Regions from separate parts of the Streptomyces nitrosporeus genome, predicted to be linked through region 1. Evidence: riboswitches for the same ligand, from Rfam matches in the RefSeq annotation. Region 1 holds a riboswitch; the other holds the start of a gene.

Region 1 (5,623 bases):
CGCCCCGGACTCCAGGGCGGCGGCCAGCTCCGGCTGGCTGCGGCCGAGCCGCTCGCCGATGCGCCGGCGGAAGACGGCGTCGCTCTCCAGGGCGGCCGCCATGGCGTTCCCGGCGAACTTGGCGCGCCGGGTCGGGGTGAAGCGGGCGTACTGCCTGAGCTGGGCGGGGAGTTCGCCGACGGTCAGCCCGCCGAAGGCGTCCGAGACCAGCGCGACGACCTTGCGGCGCACGCTCTCCGGCAGCGGGCGGTCGAGCGACTCCGCAGCGCCCTCGGCCGTATCGGCCGGTTCGGCGCCGCCTGCCGGCTGCTCCACCATCCATCACCCCAAAGTTGTCTGTCCGACCGCGGCTCTCAGGACTCGGCGCCCGGCCTGTCGACCAGCTCGATCTGGTCCACCGCGTTGCACCAACGGCACCGCACCGACTCGATGGTCTCACTGACCACCTCGCGCTCCTCGACACTCGACTCACCGGCCAGGTCGAGATGCACGTACTCCACGACCTTGGAGGACCGTGTCACGTCGAAGCGGGTCAGGTTGCCGCAGAGCGTGCAGCGCCAGCGGGTCGTCTCCGTCGGCTGGGGAACCGTAGTCATCCTTGCGTCCTCTTCCGTCGTCCGCCGGGCCCCGCGGGGCCCGGGTCGTCGATCTCGCGGTGCGCCGTCGAACTGCGAATGTCCTGCGGTAACCCTACGGCCTGGGCGCGCCACGCCGACACGGCGATGCGGTCCGTCCCGTTCTTCCCGGTACGTCATGCTCTGTACGTGACCGATGGGCGGGCGTCCGGCCGGCGGCGGTGGCCGGGGAGGACCCGGGCGGCGGCCGCTCCGGGCGGCGCCCCGGTCACGTACGGGCTGATCGTGCTGTGCGGCGCGGTCTTCCTGCTCGGCCCGGTCTCCGGGCTGAACCCCTCCTACGGCCGCTCCGCGGACGTCCTGCTGGCCGCCCGGGCCGGGTACTTCGAGCGCTGGGGGGTGATTCCCGGCGAGCTCCTGGACGGTTCCGCGCGCGCCGCCCTGACCCCGCTGACAGCGCTGTTCGTCCACGGCAGCTGGCTCCACCTGCTGGGCAACCTGCTCTTCCTGTACGTCTTCGGCGTGATGGCCGAGATCCGCATGGGCCGGGCGGGGTTCCTCCTCTTCTACCTCGGCTGCGGCTACCTCGCCACGGTCGTCCACGCACTCGCGCACGCCGGCTCCGGCCAGACGCTGGTCGGCGCGTCGGGAGCCATCTCGGGGGTGCTCGGGGCGTTCCTGTACCTGTTCCCCCGGGCCAGGGTCACCAGCCTCTTCCCGTTCCTCTTCTTCCTGCCGCTGCGCCTCCCCGCCCGGTTCGTGCTCGTCTTCTGGTTCGTCCTGCAGTGGCTGGCGGCGCGGGAGGCGGGCGACGGCCCGGGCGTGGCGTACCTGGCGCACGTCGCGGGCTTCGCCGCGGGCTTCCTCTGCGCCTGGGGACGCTACCGGGGTGGGGTTAGGGTGAAGACTCCAGCCACGGCCACCGAGGGAGAAAGCCAGCCGTGATCACCGCGATCGTGCTCATCAAAACCAGCGTGAACCGGATTCCCGAGATCGCCGAGGCCATCGCCGCGCTGGACAGCGTCAGCGAGGTCTTCTCGGTCACCGGCACGTACGACCTGATCGCCATGGTCCGGGTGCCCCGGCACGACGACCTGGCCGACGTCATCCCCGGCCGGATCAGCAAGATCGAGGGGGTCGAGGCGACCGACACGCACGTCGCCTTCCGTACGTACTCGCAGCACGACCTCGAGGCGGCCTTCGCCATCGGCCTCGACGCCTGAGGCCCCCGCCGGAAAGGGGGCCCGGCCCCTGCGAGCCCGGGGCCCCTTCCGTCCGGCGCCCCTTCCACCCGGGGCTCCGGGACCCGCCGAAACCGCCCGCCGCGTCCGGACCGGACCGGCGGGCGAAGGCGGCTCAGACCTGCGCCGCGCCCCGGTCGGGGACGCAGCGGCCGTCCTCCGTGCGGTAGTTCCAGCGCGCCCCGGAGGTCACCAGTTCGCGTACGGCGCCGAGGAAGCGCTCGATGTGCTCGTCGGGCGTGCCGGCGCCGAAGCTGACCCGGACCGCGTTGAGCGACCTCTCCCCCGGCGCGGCCTCCGGCGCCCCGCACTCCCCCGGCTCCTGGGGCTCGCTGCCCAGCAGGGTGCGGACGAGCGGGTGGGCGCAGAACAGCCCGTCGCGCACCCCGATGCCGTACTCGGCCGAGAGCGCCGCGGCGAAGTGGGAGCTGTTCCAGCCCTCGACCACGAACGAGATGACGCCGACCCGCGGGGCGTCGTCGCCGAACAGCGAGAGCACCTTCACCTCGGGGACCTCCGCCAGCCCGGCACGGACCCGGGCCACCAGTGCCTGCTCCCGGGCGACCAGGTCCGCGAAGCCCGCCTCGGTCAGCGCACGGCAGGCGGAGGCGATGGAGTAGACGCCGATGACGTTGGGCGAACCGGCCTCGTGGCGGGCCGCGGTGGTGTGCCACTGGACGTCGACCCCGCCGTCGGCGCGCCGGGTGACCTGCCGGGAGGCACCGCCGCCCGCGAGGTAGGGCTCCGCCTCGCGCAGCCAGTCGGCCCGGCCCGCGAGCACGCCCGAACCGAAGGGCGCGTACAGCTTGTGGCCGGAGAACGCGACCCAGTCGACGTCCAGTTCCGCGATGTCCACCGGGTGGTGCGGCGCCAGCTGCGCCGCGTCCAGGACGATCCGCGCCCCGTGCGCGTGGGCGGCGGCGGCGAGTTCCCGTACCGGCCACAGTTCACCGGTGACGTTGGACGCGCCGGTCACACAGACCAGCGCGGGGCCGTGGGGCTCCCGGCCGGCCAGTGCCCGCTCCAGCGTGGCCACGGCCTGCTCCGGGGTGCGCGGGGCGTCGAGGCAGGTGACCCGCGCGTCGCGCCACGGCAGCAGCGAGGCGTGGTGCTCCGTCTCGAAGACGAACACCTGGCAGCCGGCGGGCAGTACGGCGGCCAGCAGGTTGAGCGAGTCCGTCGTGGAGCGGGTGAAGACGACCTGGTCGTCGGCCCGGCATCCGAGGAACTCCGCGACGGTCGCCCTGCTGTTCTCGAACAGGTCGGTGGAGAGCTGCGAGAGGTACCCGGCGCCGCGGTGCACGCTGCCGTAGTAGGGGGCGTACGCCGCCACGTCGTCCCACACCCGCTTCAGCGCCGGGGCGCTGGCCGCGTAGTCGAGGGCGGCATAGGTGACATCTCCTCCGGTGACCAGCGGAACCGTGACATCGGATCCCAGAACCGGCAGAGGGGCACAAAGCGACTGGTCGGCGGCAGCGGTGGGTGCAGACATGGCGAACTCCTGGAAGAGACAGGCGAAATCCACGCGCCGGCGGGCAGGCGACAGCGCGGGACAAGGGGGAAGAAGGTGCGGGAAAGGGCGGGACGCCCTATCGCATTCGCTTGCTCACAAAAGGCTCCCTAGGGACCAGGACCCCGGGGGCTGGCAGTCGTCAGACGACGCCGAGGGGCCCGCGCTTGCCGCAGACCTCGCTGCCTGCGGCCCGGTCTTCACCCGGGGCACCCCGCCACGGACGGAGGGTTGCCGGACAGCGGGCCGGGGCCGTAGTCGCTGTCACTCATGACCTGGGAGCATCTTGCCACACGTCCGCGCATACGCAAGGGCGCGGTCCGGCATGCGGACCGCGCCCTCGTACGCACCGGTTCGGCTCAGGCGTTGCTGGCCGCCGCCCAGCGCTCCAGCGCGCGCTTGGCGGCACCGGAGTCGATCGATTCGGCGGCCCGTGCGATCTGAGCCGCGATGCGCTCGTTCAGCGTGCCGTCCCCGCCCTCCAGCGCGACCAGCGCGGCCGCCGAGTTGAGGAGCACCGCGTCACGGACCGGTCCCCGCTCGCCGTCCAGCAGCCGGCGGGCCACATCCGCGTTGTAGGAGGCGTCGGCCCCCCGCAACGCCTCGACGGGCACCAGTTCCAGGCCGACGTCGCGCGGGTCGAACGCCTCCTCGCGCACCTCGCCGTCCCGGACCGTCCAGACCCGGGAGGTGGCCGTGGTGGTCAGCTCGTCCAGCCCGTCGTCCCCCCGGAACACCAGCGCCGAGTTCCCGCGTTCGGCGAGCACCCCGGCCACGATGGGCGCCATCCTGGGGTCGGCGACACCGATCGCCTGGGAACGCACCTGGGCCGGGTTGGTGAGCGGGCCGAGGATGTTGAAGGTGGTCTGCGTGCCGAGTTCCTTGCGGGCCCGGGCGGCATACCGCAGGGCCGGGTGGAACTTGACGGCGAAGCAGAAGGTGATGCCCGCCTCCTCGGCGACCTCGACGACGCGCTGCGGCGTGAGGTCGAGGTTGACGCCGAGCTTCTCCAGGACGTCGGAGGCCCCGCTCGCCGAGGACGCGGCGCGGTTGCCGTGCTTGACGACCTTGGCCCCGGCCCCCGCGACGACGATCGCCGACATGGTGGAGATGTTGACGGTCTTGGCCATGTCCCCGCCGGTACCGACGATGTCGACGGTGCGGCCCGGCACGTGGATGGTGTGCGCGTGGCCGTACATCGCGCGGACCAGACCGGTGACCTCGCCGACCGTCTCGCCCTTGGCCCGCAGCGCGACGGCGAATCCGGCGATCTGCACGTCGGTGGCCTCACCGCTCATGATCCGGTCCATGGCCCACGCCGTGTCCTCGGCCGTCAGGTCCTCACCGCGCAGGAGGGGGGTCAGCACGCCGGGCCAGGACCGGGCCGCCACGCTGTCGCCGCCGTCCCGGGTCACAACGTTCATGGTCCGCTCCAGGGTCCATAGCCGACAAAGATGTTCCGCCCCCCACCCTATCCAGCGCCCGGGACAGCGAAGAGCCCCGTCCGGCGAATGGACGGGGCTCCCGCTGTGGCGGTCAGCTGACGGGATCAGTGGTGGCCGTGGCCGCTGGTGATCTCCTTGTACTCCTCTGCCGTGGGCTTGGCGATCTGGTTGCCCTCGCCGTAGTAGCTCCGGCTGAGCCTGGCCCGCAGCTTCTGCAGCGCCGACGGCTTGCGCTCGACGCCGTTCTTGTCGACCGTCGGGCCGATCTCGAGCGGCTTGTACTGCTCGTGCGCCGTGAGCGTGTGCAGCTGCTCCTGGCTGAGCGGCTCGTGGATCTCCACGAACTCACCGTGCGGCAGCCGCTTGATGATGCCGGACTCCCGCCCGTGCAGCACCTTCTCCTTGTCCCGGCGCTGGAGGCCGAGGCAGATCCGCCGGGTGACGATGAACGCCAGGACCGGGCCGACGAAGAAGGCGATGCGCACGAACCAGCTGATCGCGTTGAGCGACAGGTGGAAGTGGGTCGCCCAGATGTCGTTGCCGCCGCCGATCAGCATGACGAAGTAGATCGTCACCCAGGCGACACCGAGCGCGGTACGCGTCGGGGCGTTGCGCGGCTTGTCCAGGATGTGGTGCTCGCGCTTGTCCCCGGTGATCCAGGACTCGATGAACGGATAGAGGGCGAGTGCCCCGAGTACCGCACCGAACAGGACCAGCGGGATCAGCACACCCAGGACCAGTGTGTGGCCCCAGAGGTTGATCTCCCAGCCCGGCATCACACGGACGAAGCCTTCCGCGAAGCCCATGTACCAGTCCGGCTGGGCGCCCGTGGACACCTGGTCGGGACGGTAG
Region 2 (5,623 bases), 2.4 Mb from region 1:
TTGAGCTCCACCTCGGTCGCGGCACCGGCCTTGATGACGGCCACGCCGCCGGCCAGCTTCGCGAGGCGCTCCTGGAGCTTCTCGCGGTCGTAGTCCGAGTCGGAGTTCTCGATCTCGGCACGGATCTGGTTGACGCGGCCGGCAACCTGCTCGCTGTCACCCGCCCCGTCCACGATCGTGGTCTCGTCCTTGGTGATGACGACCTTGCGGGCGCTGCCGAGCAGGTCCAGGCCGGCGTTCTCCAGCTTGAGACCGACCTCCTCGGAGATGACGGTGCCACCGGTGAGGATGGCGATGTCGCCGAGCATGGCCTTGCGGCGGTCACCGAAGCCCGGGGCCTTGACGGCGACGGACTTGAAGGTGCCACGGATCTTGTTGACGACCAGGGTCGACAGGGCCTCGCCCTCGACGTCCTCCGCGATGATCAGCAGGGGCTTGCCCGACTGCATGACCTTCTCCAGCAGCGGAAGGAGGTCCTTCACGTTGCTGATCTTGGAGTTGACGATCAGGATGTACGGGTCGTCGAAGGACGTCTCCATACGCTCCATGTCGGTGGCGAAGTACGCCGAGATGTAGCCCTTGTCGAAGCGCATACCCTCGGTGAGCTCCAGCTCCAGACCGAAGGTCTGGGACTCCTCGACGGTGATGACGCCTTCCTTGCCGACCTTGTCCATGGCCTCGGCGATCTTGGCGCCGATCTCGGTGTCGGCAGCGGAGATGGAGGCCGTCGAAGCGATCTGCTCCTTGGTCTCCACGTCCTTCGCCTGCTCCAGGAGGGCGGCGGAGACGGCCTCGACGGCCTTCTCGATACCACGCTTCAGAGCCATCGGGTTGGCACCCGCGGCGACGTTGCGCAGGCCCTCGCGGACGAGCGCCTGAGCGAGAACGGTGGCGGTGGTCGTACCGTCGCCGGCGACGTCGTCCGTCTTCTTGGCGACCTCCTTGACCAGCTCCGCACCGATCTTCTCGTACGGGTCCTCGAGCTCGATCTCCTTGGCGATGGAAACACCATCGTTGGTGATCGTGGGCGCGCCCCACTTCTTCTCGAGGACGACGTTACGGCCCTTGGGGCCGAGGGTGACCTTGACGGCGTCGGCGAGCTGGTTCATCCCGCGCTCGAGACCGCGCCGTGCCTCCTCGTCGAACGCGATGATCTTGGCCATGTGAAGTGGTCCTCCCGGACAGGGGTGGATTGCTCCGGACCGAGTGGCGCCCGCGACGGACGGCCTGCCTGCCCAGTGGTTCCTTGCCCCACGGAGCGTGCGGGCCTCACCGGCCCGGTCCAAGTTCTGTCACTCTCACTAGGAGAGTGCTAACGCCAATAATTAGCACTCGACCCCTCCGAGTGCAAGCGCCTTCGAAGAAGGCTCCCCTCCGGGGTGGTGGCCGGGCGACGGGCGGGAGCGGGGCCTTCTTCCCGCCGCGGGCGGCCGGGTCGCTCCGGTGCGCCGTTCACGCACGCAGGGCCCGTACCTCCCTGCGGAGGTACGGGCCCTGCGTGCGTGAGTAGTGTTGTCGACCGACGCGCCGAGCTCAGCCGACGGCGAGCTTGACCATGTCCGCCTGGGGCCCCTTCTGGCCCTGCGAGATCTCGAACTCAACTCGCTGACCCTCTTCGAGGGTGCGGTACCCGTCCATCTGGATCGCACTGTAGTGGACGAAAACATCCGCACCACCGTCGACCGCGATGAAGCCGTACCCCTTCTCCGCGTTGAACCACTTGACGGTGCCCTGAGCCATGCCTAACTCCCCTATTACTGGCCCTTGCACGAGCCCGCACTTCGCGGGCCCGGGTCAGAAGTCACCCTCCGACAGGAGAGGGTGGCGTGCGTCGGAACGCGTCGACCGCGGCTGAATGTATCTGTCCAACTGCCCTCTGCAACAGGTCAATCGGACGAGAATTCTGAGCGCAGCTGAACGCCCGGATGCGGAAATCGGAGGAGATTCCAGGGCAAGTCGGGCCTGACAAAGGCCACTTATCACTCAAGACGTACACGTACTTTGGCTGCATCTTGTCGCGGCCGGGCGCATTCTCATATGCGGGCGGCATGGGCAGCGGAGGGGGCTTCCCCAACTGTACCGTGCTCAACCATGCAGAATTGCCCCCTCCGCTTCTCTCGCGGAGGGGGCAACTGTGTTCGTACGGAGCGGAGGGGACGTGCCGGGCCGCCGTCACCGGACCGGTGGGTCCGGCGAGGGCACGGCTCCCGGGCTCAGCCGCCGGCGACGGCCGGGATGATCGAGATTCCGGCGCCGTCCGGGGTGGGCGTCTGCAGGCCGCTCTCGAAACGCACGTCGTCGTCGTTGACGTAGACGTTCACGAAGCGGCGCAGCTTGCCCTGGTCGTCCAGGACGCGGGCGCCGATGCCCGGGTGGTTCTTCTCCAGGGACTCGATGACCTCGGAGAGGACCGCGCCCTCCGCCTCGACCTCGGCCTGGCCGCCCGTGTAGGTGCGCAGAATGGTGGGGATACGGACCTTGACGCTCATGTGGGTGCCTTCCTTCGGTCCCGGGGTGGTCAGTTGGCGGCGGCGAGGCCCGCGTCGCGGAACGCGTCCAGGCTGGGCCGGATCGTCGCCGTGAGGCCGGTCGTGGGGGCGACCGCGTCGAGGGTCTTCAGCCCGTCACCGGTGTTCAGCACGACGGTGGTCAGCGACGGGTCGAGCAGGCCCGCCTCGATCAGCTTCTTCGTCACGCCGACCGTCACCCCGCCCGCGGTCTCCGCAAAGATTCCCTCGGTGCGGGCCAGCAGCTTGATGGCGTCGACGACCTGCTCGTCGTTCACGTCCTCCACCGCGCCGCCGGTACGGCGGGCGATGTCCAGGACGTACGGGCCGTCGGCCGGGTTGCCGATCGCCAGCGACTTGGCGATGGTGTTCGGCTTCTGCGGGCGCACCACGTCGTGGCCGGCCTTGAAGGCGGTGGACACCGGGGAGCAGCCCTCGGCCTGGGCGCCGAAGATCTTGTACGGCCGGTCCTCGACGAGACCCAGCTTGATCAGCTCCTGGAGACCCTTGTCGATCTTCGTGAGCTGCGATCCGGACGCGATCGGGATGACGATCTGGTCGGGCAGCCGCCAGCCGAGCTGCTCGCAGATCTCGTACGCCAGGGTCTTGGAGCCCTCGCCGTAGTACGGGCGGAGGTTGACGTTGACGAAGCCCCAGCCCTCGCCGAGCGGGTCGCCGATGAGTTCGGAGCAGAAGCGGTTGACGTCGTCGTAGTTGCCGTCGATGCCGACGAGTTCGCCGCCGTAGACCGCGGCCATGACGACCTTGCCCTGCTCCAGGTCCTTCGGGATGAAGACACAGGAGCGCAGGCCGGCGCGGGCGGCCGCGGCGCCCACGGCGCCGGCGAGGTTGCCGGTGGAGGAGCAGGAGAGCGTGGTGAAGCCGAAGGCGCGGGCCGCCTCGACGGCGATCGCGACGACACGGTCCTTGAAGGAGTGCGTCGGGTTGCCGGAGTCGTCCTTGACGTACAGGCCACCGGTGACGCCCAGTTCACGGGCGAGGTTGTCGGCCTTGACCAGCTTGGTGAAACCGGGGTTGATGTTGGGCTTGTCCGCGACATCCGCCGGGACCGGCAGCAGCGGCGCGTAGCGCCAGATGTTCTCCGGGCCCTCGGCGATGCGCTTCTTCAGCTCCTCGGGAGAGCCGCTCGGCAGGTCGTACGCCACTTCGAGCGGCCCGAAACAGGACGCGCAGGCGAAAACGGGACCGAGCTCGAAACGCTCGCCGCATTCGCGGCAGGAAAGCGCCGCGGCGGGACCGAAGTCCACGGTGGAAGAATCAGTGTTCGCTGCAACAGTCTGCACAGCCATGATGGCGGAGGCCCTTTCTCCTCATCTTCCTTGCGACGTATTTCGCCACAAGACGGAATTGGCACCTTCCCTACCGTGACCTCGCGGTCGGCAGGAGGGTTGCCGGGACTTCAACGGGCCGTTCCCTCAGTCCCTCTGGATGAGCGCTATGGCACCGGACCACGGTCCGGGCATTTTTCACGGACCGGACCCGGGATGCGGGTGCCGTCCGTGTTGCTCAAGACTGTAACCGAAGCCCCGGGCGATGGAGAGAGTCGTCCGTACCGCGAGATGGATCACACAACAGGGAGTACCGACGGTGCTGGAAGAGGTCGAACGCTGGCTGAGCAGGCGTTCCTGGGCAGCAGCCGACCGTCCGTTGGACCGCCTCACGACGGCCCGGGCGAAGGATCCCCACCGTGCGAGCGTCAGCGTCGTGCTGCCGGCGCTGAACGAGGAGGCGACGGTGGGCGCGATCGTCGCGGAGATCCGGCGCGAACTGATGGAGAAGGTCCGGCTGGTCGACGAACTGGTGGTCATAGATTCCGGTTCGACCGACGGCACCGCCGCCGCCGCCCGTGAGGCGGGGGCCAGGGTGGTGCACCGGGACGTGATCCTGCCCCGCATACCCGCCGTCCCCGGCAAGGGGGAGGTCCTGTGGCGGTCGCTCCTCGTGACCAGCGGTGAGATCGTCTGCTTCATCGACGCCGATCTCCGGGACTTCTCCGCGGACTTCGTCTCCGGGACCGTCGGCCCCCTGCTCACCGACCCCGGCGTGCAGTTCGTCAAGGCCATGTACGACCGGCCGCTCGGTGAGAGCACAGGCCAGGGCGGCCGTGTCACCGAGCTGATGGCCCGCCCGCTGCTCAACCTGCACTGGCCGCAGCTGGCCGGTTTCGTCCAGCCGCTGGGCGGCGAGTACGCGGTGCGGCGCTCCCTGCTCGAACAGCTCCCCTTCCCCACCGGTTACGGAGTGGAACTGGGCCTCCTCGTCGACGCCCTCCACACGGTCGGCCTGGACGCGCTCGCGCAGGTCGACGTCGGGGTGCGCAGACACCGCCATCAGGACGGCCGGGCACTGGGGCGGATGGCCGCGACGATCTACCGCACGGCGCAGCTGAGGCTGTCCCGGGGCCATCTGGTGCGGCCCGAGATCACCCAGTTCGAACGGGGTGAGAACGGCTTCGAACCGCTCACCTATCCGGTGGACACCGTGGAACGGCCGCCGATGGCCGAGGTCGCGGAGTACCTCTCCCGCCACGCGGCATAGCGTTCCGGCCGTGCCGGGGGCCTGGGCGGGTCCGGCCGCCGGATGACGTTTGACGGCTTGCCCGACGGGCTAGGTTCGGGTACATGGTCGCCCAGAACTCCGCCCAGGTCCTCGTCGCGTCCAACCGCGGCCCGGTGTCGTACGCCCTCCACGAGGACGGCTCGATCGGCTCCAGGAGGGGCGGGGGCGGGCTGGTCTCCGGCCTGAGCGCCGTCGAGGACAAGGTGTGGGTCTGCGCGGCCCTCGGCGACGGGGACCGGGAGGCCGTCCGGCGCGGGGTGTCCGAGCCGGGCGTACGGATGCTCGACATCGACCCCGCCGTGCACGCGGACGCGTACAACGGCATCGCGAACTCGGTGCTCTGGTTCGTCCACCACATGCTCTACCAGACGCCGGTGGAGCCCGTCTTCGACGCGGGGTTCCGGCGGCAGTGGGCGGCCTACGAGGCGTACAACCGGGCCTTCGCCGAGGCGCTGGCCGAGGAGGCCGAGCCGGGGGCGGCGGTCCTGGTGCAGGACTACCACCTCACCCTCGCCCCCGGCATGCTCCGCGAACTC

Evidence for each region. A riboswitch is a leader RNA that binds a small molecule or an ion and turns the genes downstream of it on or off. The one in region 1 is predicted to bind S-adenosylmethionine.
Region 2: it holds a riboswitch for S-adenosylmethionine, as region 1 does, so the genes downstream of both, thrC (threonine synthase) here and CP967_RS25265 (aminotransferase class V-fold PLP-dependent enzyme) in region 1, are expected to answer to the same signal.

What each region holds. Positions count from the first base shown of each region.
Region 1 is NZ_CP023702.1:5,728,189-5,733,811, reverse strand. Features, by position in the region: gene CP967_RS25285 (NYN domain-containing protein) at 1-315, opposite strand, end outside; gene CP967_RS25280 (hypothetical protein) at 354-596, opposite strand; gene CP967_RS25275 (rhomboid family intramembrane serine protease) at 765-1,520, shown strand; gene CP967_RS25270 (Lrp/AsnC family transcriptional regulator) at 1,517-1,798, shown strand; gene CP967_RS25265 (aminotransferase class V-fold PLP-dependent enzyme) at 1,932-3,308, opposite strand; SAM riboswitch class IV at 3,485-3,602, opposite strand; gene trpD (anthranilate phosphoribosyltransferase) at 3,686-4,750, opposite strand; gene qcrB (cytochrome bc1 complex cytochrome b subunit) at 4,876-5,623, opposite strand, start outside.
Region 2 is NZ_CP023702.1:3,352,579-3,358,201, forward strand. Features, by position in the region: gene groL (chaperonin GroEL) at 1-1,163, opposite strand, end outside; gene CP967_RS14800 (cold-shock protein) at 1,534-1,740, opposite strand; gene CP967_RS14805 (MoaD/ThiS family protein) at 2,214-2,489, opposite strand; gene thrC (threonine synthase) at 2,519-3,817, opposite strand; SAM riboswitch class I at 3,836-3,963, opposite strand; gene CP967_RS14815 (glucosyl-3-phosphoglycerate synthase) at 4,116-5,066, shown strand; gene CP967_RS14820 (alpha,alpha-trehalose-phosphate synthase (UDP-forming)) at 5,150-5,623, shown strand, end outside.